DNA from 2 places in the Bacteroides sp. RTP21281st1_H5_RTP21281_210402 genome. Region 1 is predicted to be linked to the other one. Evidence: riboswitches for the same ligand, from Rfam matches in the RefSeq annotation. Region 1 holds a riboswitch; the other holds the start of a gene.

Region 1 (6,283 bases):
CTACTACTTCTACTGTACTGGAAACATTGACAATGACATATATCTTGCCGCCATAAATAGCTAAATCATTTGCCGTATCTCCCAATCCCCGATGATTGATTGTATTAAAATAGTTGCGTACCATTCTCTGGTTGCCAAAAGAGAAACGCATCAATGAACTGTTGTTCTGATTGAATAGTCCTTCACACAGCACATAGAGTTCGGCCGTATCCGTTTCGGTCGGGTCACCCGCAATATCCGAGGTAAAAGGCTTGTCTTCCATATCATCACAAGCTGTGAATAATAATAGTAGCGGCAGACAGAACCAAAATATATATGTTAATTTCTTTTTCAAATCCATATCCTGCTTTTAGTATATTATTTTTAGCGTTGCTCTTACCGAACGTCCCGGCATCGGAAAGTATCGTACTATCTCATAATTCTTATCCATCAGGTTCAGTACTTCCACACTGAGCGAACTTGTAACTTTTCTTATCTGGAAGTCGCGGCTTGCCGAGATACTGTGGTCACTGTAACTATCCAGTCGGTTTGCTGCGATGTTCTGTCCCACTGTATAGCGTTTTCCCGAATAAAGGAATGAGTAAGACATATTTATCCATGGAGTTTCGATTCCTGCCTGCCCTGAAGCTGAAACACGGGGAGTATAGGCTATCTGATGTTTATAAGTCGACTTATCCTTATTCGAATCAGGGTCAGTGACATCCAACGCCCGTTGATATGTATAATTACCGGACAGGTTGATGCGTATTTTCTCCCAAGGTTGAAGAGACAAGTTTCCTGTGACGTCGATACCTTTAATATCTACACTTCCCAAGTTTCTCATACTCCAAATTGCAAGGTTCTTGGTGGGATAGGCGATTATTTTATCCGTTACTTTGTTATAGTATGCATCAACGGTTGCAGAAAGATAAGGAAGGAATGAGCATACATTCTTGCTGTATGTCAGACCGATATTATATTGCTTCGCATTCTCAGGCTTTAGTTTGGTGTTTCCTACTTCCTGATAGTATAAGTCATTGAAGCTAGGCAGACGGAAAATGTCTTTATAGAAGAAACGGATACGGAACTCTTCGTTACGGAACGGCTTGAATGAAGCGCTGACATAAGGCGTTAATTTGCGGTGATTGCCGGCGCTGCCGCCCTCTTTCACATCTTCATTGATGATGGTTGCCAGGGCGGATGCGGAGATTGTCAGCCAGTCATTCACGTACTTTCCGGCAAAAGCGGTCAGCCATGAGTAGCGGGTGGGTTGCGCAAAATTAGCAAGATTAGTATCCATGGTATTGATACTTCCATCTGTAGAAAGAGAGAATGAAAGATTACTCAGCAATCTGTATAATACCGATGCTGAAAGATAATATTCCTGCTGATAATAGCTGTTCTCCGTTTTCCCTAAAGAGTTTTTAGTGTCGGGGTCTAAATAGCGTTGATAACTCCAGTTCCACTTGGCGGAAGTTTGGAATACCCATTGCCGGCTGAACTCTTTCTTGTATTGGCTTTGTACGAATGTATTCTTGTCCCAAAGATGCTGCGCAGAGTAGTCGTTATAAAGTGTAGTAGCTTTCGGCAGTCCCCGTGAAGATTGGAAGTAATAAGCTTTCAACCGCCATTGCTTTTTGTCGGAGAAGTTGCCGTAAAGTCCGGCTTCGGCACGAAAAGTCTGCACATCGGTATTTTTTCTTTTCTCCCGTGACGTCAGGTCGTCTGCTGTATTTCCGTAGTGCAGGCTATATGGATATTGTCCGTCCGAAGACATCCATTCGCCATTGGCTGTGACTGTCCATTTTGGGGTGAGTTGCTGCTCTATCAGGACGGACGGATTAACCAGTCCCCACGAACCGGTCTTGAAGGCGGCACTGATATTCGTGCGCTTTCCTTTTTTGAAACGGGGAGTGAGTGTCTGTATATTCAGTATTCCTGCGGAAGCAAAGAAACGTGCCGGTTGGAAGATATTGTCGCTCTGGCCGTTACTGAGTGATAGTTGGTCTACATTGTCAAGAGAGAAACGACCGATGTCTATCTGTCCGGTTTGACAGTCGGTTACGGTGATTCCGTCATAACCTACGGCTGTATGCTGTGCTCCCAGGCTACGTATGGATACGGTTTTCAGTCCGCCGATACCACCGTAATCTTTCACGGTCACTCCGGCAAAGTGCTTTACTGCGTCGGAAACCTGCAAAGCGTGCAGATTCTTCAGTGCATCTTTGGATAGTACCTGCAACGGAGCGCTGGAGCGTACTTCTCTTGTTTGATAAATATCGGAAACGGTTATTTCGGGGATGGAGTAGGTATGCGTTGTATCCACTTTTTGCTGTTGCGCGAAAAGTGTTGCGGATAAAAGTTGGCAGCAGAATGCCGCGCAGATGCTTTTGTATGACATGATATGTTTCATCCTTATCCTACTAGTCTATTTTTTACTTTTAAAAAGTGTCCGGGCGAAATCCCTTCGACCGGACACGCATAAATAAACTTGGCAGAGTTTATTAATTAAAACACACTTTCTCTGAATCAGAGTGATGAATGAAATGATAGACGAATTGTCCGGGTCATTAGACTCAACGCTTTTTCCTCGAAAGCAGTGAAATTGGGTGCATGGCAGGTCTTCTGACTCGTTCCTGTTGCGGGCGCCTTCCCGGAAGTTTCTTTCCAGTGGCTAAAAGTAGGTTGCTCGCAACGAACATATGGAACTTACAGCAGCGGGACTGTTCAGGATTTACACCTGATTCCCTTTTAATCGCTTTCCTCGTGTGTTTTGAGGTCTGCAAACCAATGCGTGGCAAAGATAGGGAGTTTATTTGGCTTTTGCAAAGGGGGCGTTCTTTTTCTTTCGTCTTGATACGAAAGAAAAAGAACCAAAAAGAAAGAATCAAGGCTGCGTTTTTTCAGCTACTCCGGTGTTTCCTCCGGCTAAAGGGCAGAAACTCGCTACGCTCAAACAGTCTGCCCTTCTTGACGCCGGAGAAAACACCTGCGCTTGACGCTGAAAAAACGGGGCCGGGAAACCATGCGGCGTGGGCATGTGCGGTGGGGCATGCGTTACGGCGTGGGCACGTGGTGTGTGGGCGTGTGCTACGGCATGGATGTGCGGTGTGGAAGCTGTTTATTGTTCGCCTTTCATTAGCAGGTATTCTTCGATGGCTTGGACAGGAGCATCCTTCAGAAGTACCGTTTTATCCTTGTTCAATAGGTAGAGGGTGGGGATGGCTTTCAGGTCATACAGTTGTTGTTCTTTGATGATGAATTTCTTGTCGTACCCGTTAATCCATTCTTTGGGGAATTCGTTTAGATGCTTTTTCCACTCATCCAGTTCTTCGTCGGGGTAGATGGAAAGGACTATCAACTTCTTTTGTGCTAAAAGCTGGTTGATGATGGGGGAGTTTTTTAATGCGTCTATTGTTTCTGTACAGGCATGGCATCCGGGGTTGTTGATGAATAATAATGTATAGTCTGCTTTTTGTTGGTAAAGAGAGCCTTGTGTGCCGGAAGCTAGTGTGTAGTTGAAATCCAGCGCTTTGGTGCCGATACGGTTCTTCTGTGCTAATTCGCGACGGGCTTTGGGGCGCACCTTTTCTATTTCTTCCAATATGGGAGAGGCTAGCATTGCGTCTAATACGGGAATGTAGAATTCTTCATTACGCATTGGGGAGTTAGGGTCATACAGATATTTGTCTGCCAGGTCGGTGATGTAAGTGAATACTTTCTTGTCTACATTTGTCCGTTCGATTGTTTTCCGCATCGCTTCCTGTGCAGTTTCCAACGGAACATGATTCAGAATGTCACAATAGTCCGCCCAGGCTTGTTCGGTAACTTCGGGGTGGTGAATGTAGTTGGTGTCGGCAAAGTTCACATTATCCCAATAATGCTTGACAAGGAAGTCGGCACGTTGATCCGGTGCTGTCATCATTGCGGGGATGGATGGCAGGGCAAAGGTCTTGATAGTATCCTGCGCTACTTCGTTTTTGTTTAAGCCGGAAGCATTACCGTTTTTGCAGGCACAGAGACAAAGAAGACATACAATCGGAAGAATATTTATGTTCGTTTTCATGATTGACTATTATTATATTGAACTTCTATGAATTACATGGAAGACAAAGATAATGCCTTTTCATCTTATTCAAAGAATTTTTCTTCCTTTTCTTCTCTGACCTCTTTTTTGTTTTCTTTCCTGTTTCTTTTCAAAGAACCTTTTTTATTAAACCCTTACTTTTTGAAAAACTTTACTTCTCCTTTGCCAATGTAAATACAAATTCCAGTCCACCACCCTGACTGTTTTTGGCAGAGATGCTGCCGCCATGAATGATAACCGCATTCTTCACGATAGCCAGTCCGAGTCCTGTTCCGCCTAACTTTCGTGAGCGGCCTTTGTCTACCCTGTAGAAGCGTTCGAAGAGACGGTTCAGATGTTCGGGTGACACACCTACGCCCGTATCGGCAAAACTGAAATAGTAGTAGCTTTCATCTTCACGGAAGCAGTTGATATTAATCTGAATGTTTGTGCCCGCATATGCAATGGCATTGTCCATCAGATTACGGAAAATAGAATAAATCAGAGAATAATTTCCTTTGACTTGTATGCTTTTCTTTAAGGAATTAACCACTGTGATATGCTTCTCGTCCAGTTCCAGTGCTACTTCGTTGATGATGTTTCCTACCAGTACGCTGATGTCCACACGCTCCATATCAATCATGTTGGCGGCTTCATCCATGCGGGTAAGCACAGAAATGTCACGCAATAACCGGCTCAAACGATTGCTTTGCGCATAACAACGTTCAAGGAACACATTAATCTTCTCACGTGGAATGTTTTCATTGCTGACAATAGTCTCCAAATATCCCTGAATACTGCTGACGGGCGTTTTCAACTCATGCGCAATATTCTGCGTCAACTGACGTTTCAGATTCACCTGTTCTTCTTCCTGGGTGACGTCATTGATTGAAATCTCGAAGCTCGCATCCTGGAAGATGATACATTCGACGATAAACGTGCGTCCGTTCTTGTTGATGGTGATGGACATTCTTTTCTCATCCTTACTTCTCGAACGTTGTTGCCGGTTCTTGTTGATAAAATGTATGATATCTTTCAATTCACTGATGGCGAAAACCTCTTCCGTTGTCTCCAGATTGGAGTCCGAAATCAGATTGCTGTATTGGGTAAAGAGATTATTGACAAGAATTTCCTTCTTATCCTTCGTAAATACTCCCAGTCCTTCATGTGAAATCTGAAGATGGGTAATCAGCTTTTCACGTTCGATGTAAAGGGCTTCTTTCGTCTCGTGCAGGCGTTTGTAGATTTGGATGATATGCTGTGAGATTTCTCCCAGTTCATTGTGTGGAAAAGCCGATTGTATGGCCATTTCGATAGGCTCGTTCCGGTCGGCACGCATGGCAAACTCACGGAGTTGGCTGATAGAAGTCCCTAACTTATTCGTGAACTTGTAGAAGATAATCATTAACAGCGAAGTCACGATAACCGTAAACCATAAGTAATGTCGGTCGGCTTTCAGGTTATTGATAAGACTTACATTATAAGGTAGAGCCGAACGGACAATATAGTCCTTATAACGTGTCGCCGAATAGAAATAAGGGACACCGGTTGTTTCCGAGGTACGGCGCACATCAAATCCGTTGCCATGCTTCAGCGCTTTCTGAACTTCCGGACGGTTCAGATGGTTTTCCATCTGTTCGTCATGGTTCGGATAACTGTCGTAAATCACATTTCCATTCATGTCGATAAGCGTCACACGCAGATCTTCTAGGATATGATTATTGATATAATCGTTGACAGCCGCATTGTCAAGCGGTTGTGAGTCCAGTCGTTCGTAAAGCCGGCTGTTGTAATCTTGCAACTTCGTGTTCAGCAGTTCTATTTTATATTCCCGTTCACGTTGGTACTGATAGGCTATGAAGCAGATGACGAATACCAAAAATAACGAGATAACCGAAAGGAATAGCTTCCGGCTGAAAGAAAGGAAATGTTTTTGAGTTACAGGCAGGTTCATAGTTGCTAATTATTCGGCTTCAAAACAGTATCCGTATCCGAGGCGAGTGACGATGCATTTGCCGTAAATCCCTATCTTCTTGCGCAAACGGGTGATATTCACGTCGATAGTACGGTCTAGTACATACACTTCGTCGCTCCAGATACGTGCCAGAATATCTTCACGTGAGAATACACGTCCCTTATTCTGTACCAGCAGAAGCAATATTTCAAATTCTTTTTTAGTCAATGATACTTCTTCATCGTCGATGCTCGCCTTTTTTTTCGTGATGTCGATGACAAGCG
Region 2 (6,283 bases), on a different contig from region 1:
TTGTTCCAGATTATCCAACCCCGTCAAATCCGCTCCTTTGTAAGACGGATTGATAACAAGAGAGTTACTGATTTGTTTCAGGTTGGCAAGTCCGTCCAGATTGGTGATTTCTTCTCCGTCTGCCGTTCCGATGGTCAGGCTGCCTTCGATTTTGTTTATTCCTGTCTTGGCAAAATTATCCACCTCGGATTGCGTGGCAAGTACCACGCTGCCGCTCTGTTCGATGTCTGCATATTGATAAGTATAGGAATATACTTTGCTCTCCTGCATTCTGGAGGTGACTACGAATTTCCATTCATTTTCCCAATCCTCTATGGTTGATGGATTCGGGTTAATAGAGGCTCCCTCGCAAAGGGCATACTCTACGGTAGCCCCTTTCAGACTGGTATTATAAGGTATCTCAACTGTAATCTTGTCCCCGACTATCATGGCTTGATAGGTAATGCCATCTACAGTTAGAGCAAACTCGGAGATGAAGTGATCCTTGCCGTCTATTCCGCTTACTTCAGGGTCGTCATCACTACATGCAGCAAGGCAGAGCGTAGCGAAACAGAATAGGATGAAATGATATATTTTGTTCATAATGAATTTTATTTGTCGTTATTGTTGTTTTCATCACAGAACTTGAAAACTTCCGTGGAATTTTCCCCTAACCATCCGGCTTTTACATTGACTCCGGTCTGCACCTTGATAAAGTCGATATGGGAAAGGTTTGCAGGTGTACCGTCGATATTGACTGCATCGGAAATCTTAAAATAGTTTCCAAGTGCTCCCGCGTTAGGATTGTCTTTATTGGGCATATCATCACCAATATTATCGGCATATCCCCATCCGAACGGATTATTGGACCACATGCCTGTCGACGGGCTTTGTTCGGTACGTGCTTTCAGGCATGTGCCGTATAACGTATAGGAATCCGCTTCAATCCACAAAGGATAATAAAACTCTTGCGGGTGATAGTTGCCGAGACGGTCAATCGCTCCTTTATTTCCCTTGTTGTCCTGCCATTGAGTATCCATGTTGGGACCGGGACGGAAATAAGTTACGGCATAGTCCTGAATGGTTTCGGGTTTTCCATATTCAGAACCCTTCAGTTCATACCATTCATCGTTGGGCAAGCCGTCTCCATTGACATCTTGCATTACCCATACAATGCCCGGTTCATTTGACGAATCAAAGGCATTTCCTTTGATGGAAAAATCATAACCGCCTTTGTTTTCGATACTGTGGTCGAATCCTACTACGATATATCCTCCCCAACCTCCAAGAGAAACATATTGTTCATTATCAAGACGTTTTTGTGCGTAAGCACAGGCTGCTTCGTGCGTGCTTTCCCCATTGAAACCTGCTGTATTCGTTTCGTTTACGAATTGTCCCGGAGCCGGAACAAATTCATATACTTTATTGCTGTAAATGGAATTTCCGGCAGCAAAAGGTCTTTTTCCGGCCGCTTCACAACATTTCACCGGAATATTGACACTGACTTCATCGACACCGGAAACAGCAATATTACGAGTGAGGGTTGCTTTTGTTATTTGATTATCGTATTTCACGGTAAAAGTAAGCGTGTGTTCTCCGGTTTTAGAGGGTTTGAAACCGTAAACCAAGGAATTGGCTCCCTCAATCGGTTGCCCGTCCAAAATCCATTGATAAGAAGGCTCGGCACTTATTGATACAAAGGGGCGGACAAACAAAGTACGTCCTAATTCTACGTATTTGGTATTATCCTCGGTGAAATATAAAGATGACGGAACTACGATTTCAATTGGAAGTTTATCGACAACCTCAATAGAAACTGTCTTCTCTGATTGTCCGTCTTCATTCGCTACAGTTAAAGTCAGTTCATAAGTTCCCAACTCATCTTGCTTGAATGTATAAGTATTTTCAGTTCCGACTTCGTTCCCGTTAAGAGTCCACAAATAAGTAGCTCCTTCTGCATTTTGAATGTCGGGAGTAAGGATATATTCACGTCCTGCGACAACTTTAAGCCCTATAGAGGGGGTTACCAATGAAATGACGGGCGGAGCCAATTCATTGACATCCACACGAATTTCTTCCTCTGTGCTGGCATCCCTCGTATCCACACGCAGGGTAACGTAATACGAACCGCATTCGTTGAAAATGTATTTCAATTGAGGCTCATCGGAAATGATACGACCGTTGCATTTCCATGAATAAACGGCGTAATCGACATTCTGATAGGTCGGCTCAATAACGACCTCTTTTCCTATCTTTACAACATAGATTCCGTCTTCGCTGTCCAATTCAATGACAGGAGGCACGGTCACGTCCTGCGATATTTCTTCGTCTTTGTTGCATGCAAATAGAAATATCGTCAAGGAGAATAAAAGCAAATACTTCTTCATTATATTTATAATTTTAACGCTGAAATTCCCTTGAAGAAAGTATTTAATTTCAATCTCCATTGGGATATAATAAAAAGGGGCAAATACTTAGCATTTGTCGTTAAAAAGCATTTGCCCCAAATTCATGTTATTCGTTTACGGTTACATCAATATCGTCTATGGCAACGTAAGCAGGAGTGTTCAATCCGTATGCGCTTGAATCGCTTCCTTTAAAATTGATAGCTACAGTACATACGCTGTCACCTAAACCGCTTAAGTCCACTTGGCTCCAACCAGTACGGATTTGATTGGCCAAGCCTGATTCTGCATCCTTACTGGAATCGAAGTTTGCCAAATAGTATTCTACTTCCTTACCTGTAGGTTTACCCGTCGCATCCAACGCAACAAATACCACCTTAAACCATCCTTTTTGTGCCGACAAAGAGCCTTGTGTAAACGAGTTGCCATCCTTCATGACCAAGTAGGTATAAGTTGTATTGCAGACCCATACACTGTTGAATTTGCCATATTTCGGTGTACCCTTAACTGGCTTCTTTGGAATTTCGACTTTATATCCGGTTGCATTGGTCAAGTAAATCTTGGCGCACTTGTCATAGGTTGCTCCCGCATCATTGTATGAATCGCTATAACCGAAAGCAACGGCAAAATTTTTACCGCTATGACCGCCATTCTTATCATAAACGCTACATTGATTCTCATAATCACCCTGTGTCAGATTATGGAAATTAGAGATGGCAAAACCACCATTCCAAAACTCATATTCCCAAGGCTGTCCGCTTACCCATTCTTGTTCCAAATAGTTAATCGGGAACTGAATGTACGTACCGGTTTGCCCGATTTGAGTGATGTAGCCGGTCGTTACCTGCTTGCCGTTGGCCGTGGCAGAATAGAGATTGTTTCCATACTGGTCAGAAGCCATTACGCTGGAAGGTACGTTATCAAAATTGATAAGCGCATTGGTAGAACTTATCGCGCGGGTTTGAATCGCACTCTCCTCATACGGAGCAAGGAAGTCATCATCGGACGAACATCCTGTGAACACTGCGGCGGCCATTGCTACAACAGCCATTGCCAAGAATTTAAGATTCTTTTTCATAACTCAATTATTAAAAGTTAAACAAAAAAGTTTAATTACACATTCGTTTTCCTTGCGATAGATTTGCAACGAATGAGAAATCGGTTATCAAAAAGAATATTAGGTGTCTTTGGACGAGCCTCTGTTCATTTTAATCTAATGCCAATTATCCCGTGGTCACTAAATCATATCTCATCAAGCAGGTCTTCTGGCTCATCCCGCTTATCGCGCCTTCCCAGCTTTCACCAGTGGCAAAGAGTGCGATAAACTTTAATAGGACTTACAGCTGCGAGTACAGCTCCGGATTTTCACCGGGATTCCCTTTTAATTCCATTCGACGCTTCGATTGGAAACTTGACTGGTGCAAAGTTAATGGTTATTTTTTAATCTCGTTTCTTTTTCCCTAATTTTTATTTCAAGAAAAGATTATTTTATAGTGCGAATTGTATTTTCATGCCAACTAAACATTTATAATCCCTATGTTTACAATCAGGGTAAGCCGCGATGATAGCGGATAAATGAAAAAGCTATCGAGATTTTGGTTAGATTAAAGCTGCAAAACCTTTACTAACTAAAACGACGATAGCCATGAGAGAGCAAAGAAACAAAATTAGTTTCAGAGGACAAAAGATTTATGTAGGAATCGACGTCCATTTGAAGAGTTGGTCGGTTACGGTCTTGTCCGAAACCTCCGTATTGAAGAAGTTTAGCCAGCATCCGAGCCCAGAAGCGTTGTACGGATTTTTAACTCGGAGTTATCCGGGCGCCGAGTATCACTCGGTGTACGAAGCGGGCTTCTGCGGATTTTGGATACACGAGCGTCTGACGGCCTTAGGGATCGACAACATCGTGGTCAATCCGGCCGACGTGCCGACCAAGAGCAGCGAAAAGCTGCGTAAGACCGACACCGTGGACAGCGGTAAGCTGGCGCGGAGTTTAAGAGCCAACGAGCTGAAAGGCATTTATACGCCGGACAGCGTATCGTTGGAGATGCGTTCCTTGATAAGATTGAAGAACTCGATAACCAAAGACACGACCCGTCAGAAGAATCGGCTCAAGTCTCAACTTCGGTATTTAGGCATCGAGATTCCGCAGGAGTTTCTCACTCCGTTTTCCAACTGGTCGAAGCGCTTTTTCGCCTGGTTGAAGGAGATAGAGACGCTCACCCCGAGCGGCCGTCAGGCCCTCGACATTCATATCCGGCATCTGGAAGAGTTACGCCGTCAGAAACTGGAGATGACACGGGCTTTACGGACATTGGCCAAGACGGATCGATTCCGCGAACCGCTGCGGTTGATTATGAGCGTTCCGGGGTTCGGGCAGGCTACGGGAATGGCGTTCCTCTCCGAGATATGCGACATAACCCGCTTCCGCAATGCCGAACAACTGGCTGCCTATATCGGAATGATCCCGATGTGCCACTCCAGCGGAGAGAAAGATGGGACGGGGGATATTACCATACGAAAACACGCCGTTATGCGCTGTAACCTGATAGAAGCGGCATGGGTGGCGGTACGTCAAGACCCTGCGATGAACCTGTTCTATACGGAACAATGCAAACGGATGCCCAAGAGCAAAGCTATCGTAAAGGTCGCCCGCAAACTGGTAAACCGTCTATTCTTTGTGCTGAAACATCAGACCGAATATGTCAATAGTATCGTGTCATAGAGAAACCCTTCCGGTAAACGGATTTTCCCAGAGAGAATACTACATAGTTGTTGCGGCGTTAACGTCCGCTTAAAATAATCTGCTCCTCTGGCCTTTGTAAACTAATAAGGGATATGCGGCAGAGAGCTGACCGCTAAGGAAAATCTGTTTATCGAAGGATTTTTTCGGGTTCTGAAATCTCGGCTTTCGAGAGAGCCAAAGGTGTTAAGCACGATGTGCCTCCGCACCGGCTCGATCAAAGGCCGGCGGAGGCTCTCGTGCCTTGACCTTTGGCCGAGAAGTTCACCAAGAAATGCAATACGCTGTAAATAAGATAAAAACAAATTTAACCGAAAACTTTGATCCAATTTTATTTGGATTGTAACAGGAAAACAACTATGAATAGTCCTTCCCCTTTATGAATAATAACATTTCTCAATTATGGCTTTTTCTCATCTCACGTCAGCAATTCTCTTCGGAGAGGTTTTCTATGCAAAGGTACAGCGTGCGTCCGGTCGTCAAGTACCGCTTTCGCTAACGGTTCCCGGATATTCTTCACGGCAGCCTTCCGCAAATCGAAGATGGGCTTTTAGCCCCCGTCTCGTTGCAGAACAAAGCCGGTCGAGCCGGGTTTTGCCCTTGCACTCGGCGGTTGGGTATTCCGTTCCATCCCGTACACTGTTTACTTGCCTTATCCGTCCTTTTTCCGCTGTCAGTCCTGCATAAAAATCATTCCCCGACGAGAAGCCGAAGAGCTTCAAGAAAAGGGAAACAAGAAAATGTTTGACAATCTAAAATTTACAATTATGCACAGCAGGATTTTTCAAATTTCAACGGAGCCGATAGACAAAGAAAACTATCTGAATGAGGACACACTCCAGCAAGGAGACGGGAGCTTCTATGACTATTGTTCAGAAATAGACGAGGAAAACCGTAAAGAGGATATTGCCAATTTGGTCAATCATGCCTTACCCAACGGAATGTTCGAGCTTATATCCGATGACACCATGCGCTATAATGGTGGAATAGAGCAATGGAAAGAGGAGTATGTCGCCAATATCAAAAAGAGAGCGGATGCTCTTACGGTAGATAATATGTTGGAATGGGGTTCGACCTATTATCTCAAACAGGCAGTAGAAAATCCGTTGGATGTCGCCTATCATTTCTATTTGGATGGCGACGGCTGCCAGTCTTT

Evidence for each region. A riboswitch is a leader RNA that binds a small molecule or an ion and turns the genes downstream of it on or off. The one in region 1 is predicted to bind cobalamin.
Region 2: another riboswitch for cobalamin. It lies ahead of AB5443_RS05575 (DUF4465 domain-containing protein); the one in region 1 lies ahead of AB5443_RS09485 (TonB-dependent siderophore receptor).

Annotation. Positions count from the first base shown of each region.
Region 1 covers NZ_JBCOWR010000005.1:146,882-153,164, forward strand. Annotated here, with positions in the region: gene AB5443_RS09480 (YncE family protein) at 1-340, opposite strand, end outside; gene AB5443_RS09485 (TonB-dependent siderophore receptor) at 350-2,392, opposite strand; cobalamin riboswitch at 2,577-2,786, opposite strand; gene AB5443_RS09490 (DUF5106 domain-containing protein) at 3,101-4,045, opposite strand; gene AB5443_RS09495 (ATP-binding protein) at 4,218-5,999, opposite strand; gene AB5443_RS09500 (response regulator transcription factor) at 6,009-6,283, opposite strand, start outside.
Region 2 covers NZ_JBCOWR010000003.1:10,053-16,335, forward strand. Annotated here, with positions in the region: gene AB5443_RS05565 (DUF4971 domain-containing protein) at 1-582, opposite strand, end outside; gene AB5443_RS05570 (PKD-like domain-containing protein) at 591-2,366, opposite strand; gene AB5443_RS05575 (DUF4465 domain-containing protein) at 2,494-3,462, opposite strand; cobalamin riboswitch at 3,622-3,814, opposite strand; gene AB5443_RS05580 (IS110 family transposase) at 4,030-5,109, shown strand; gene AB5443_RS05585 (hypothetical protein) at 5,895-6,283, shown strand, end outside.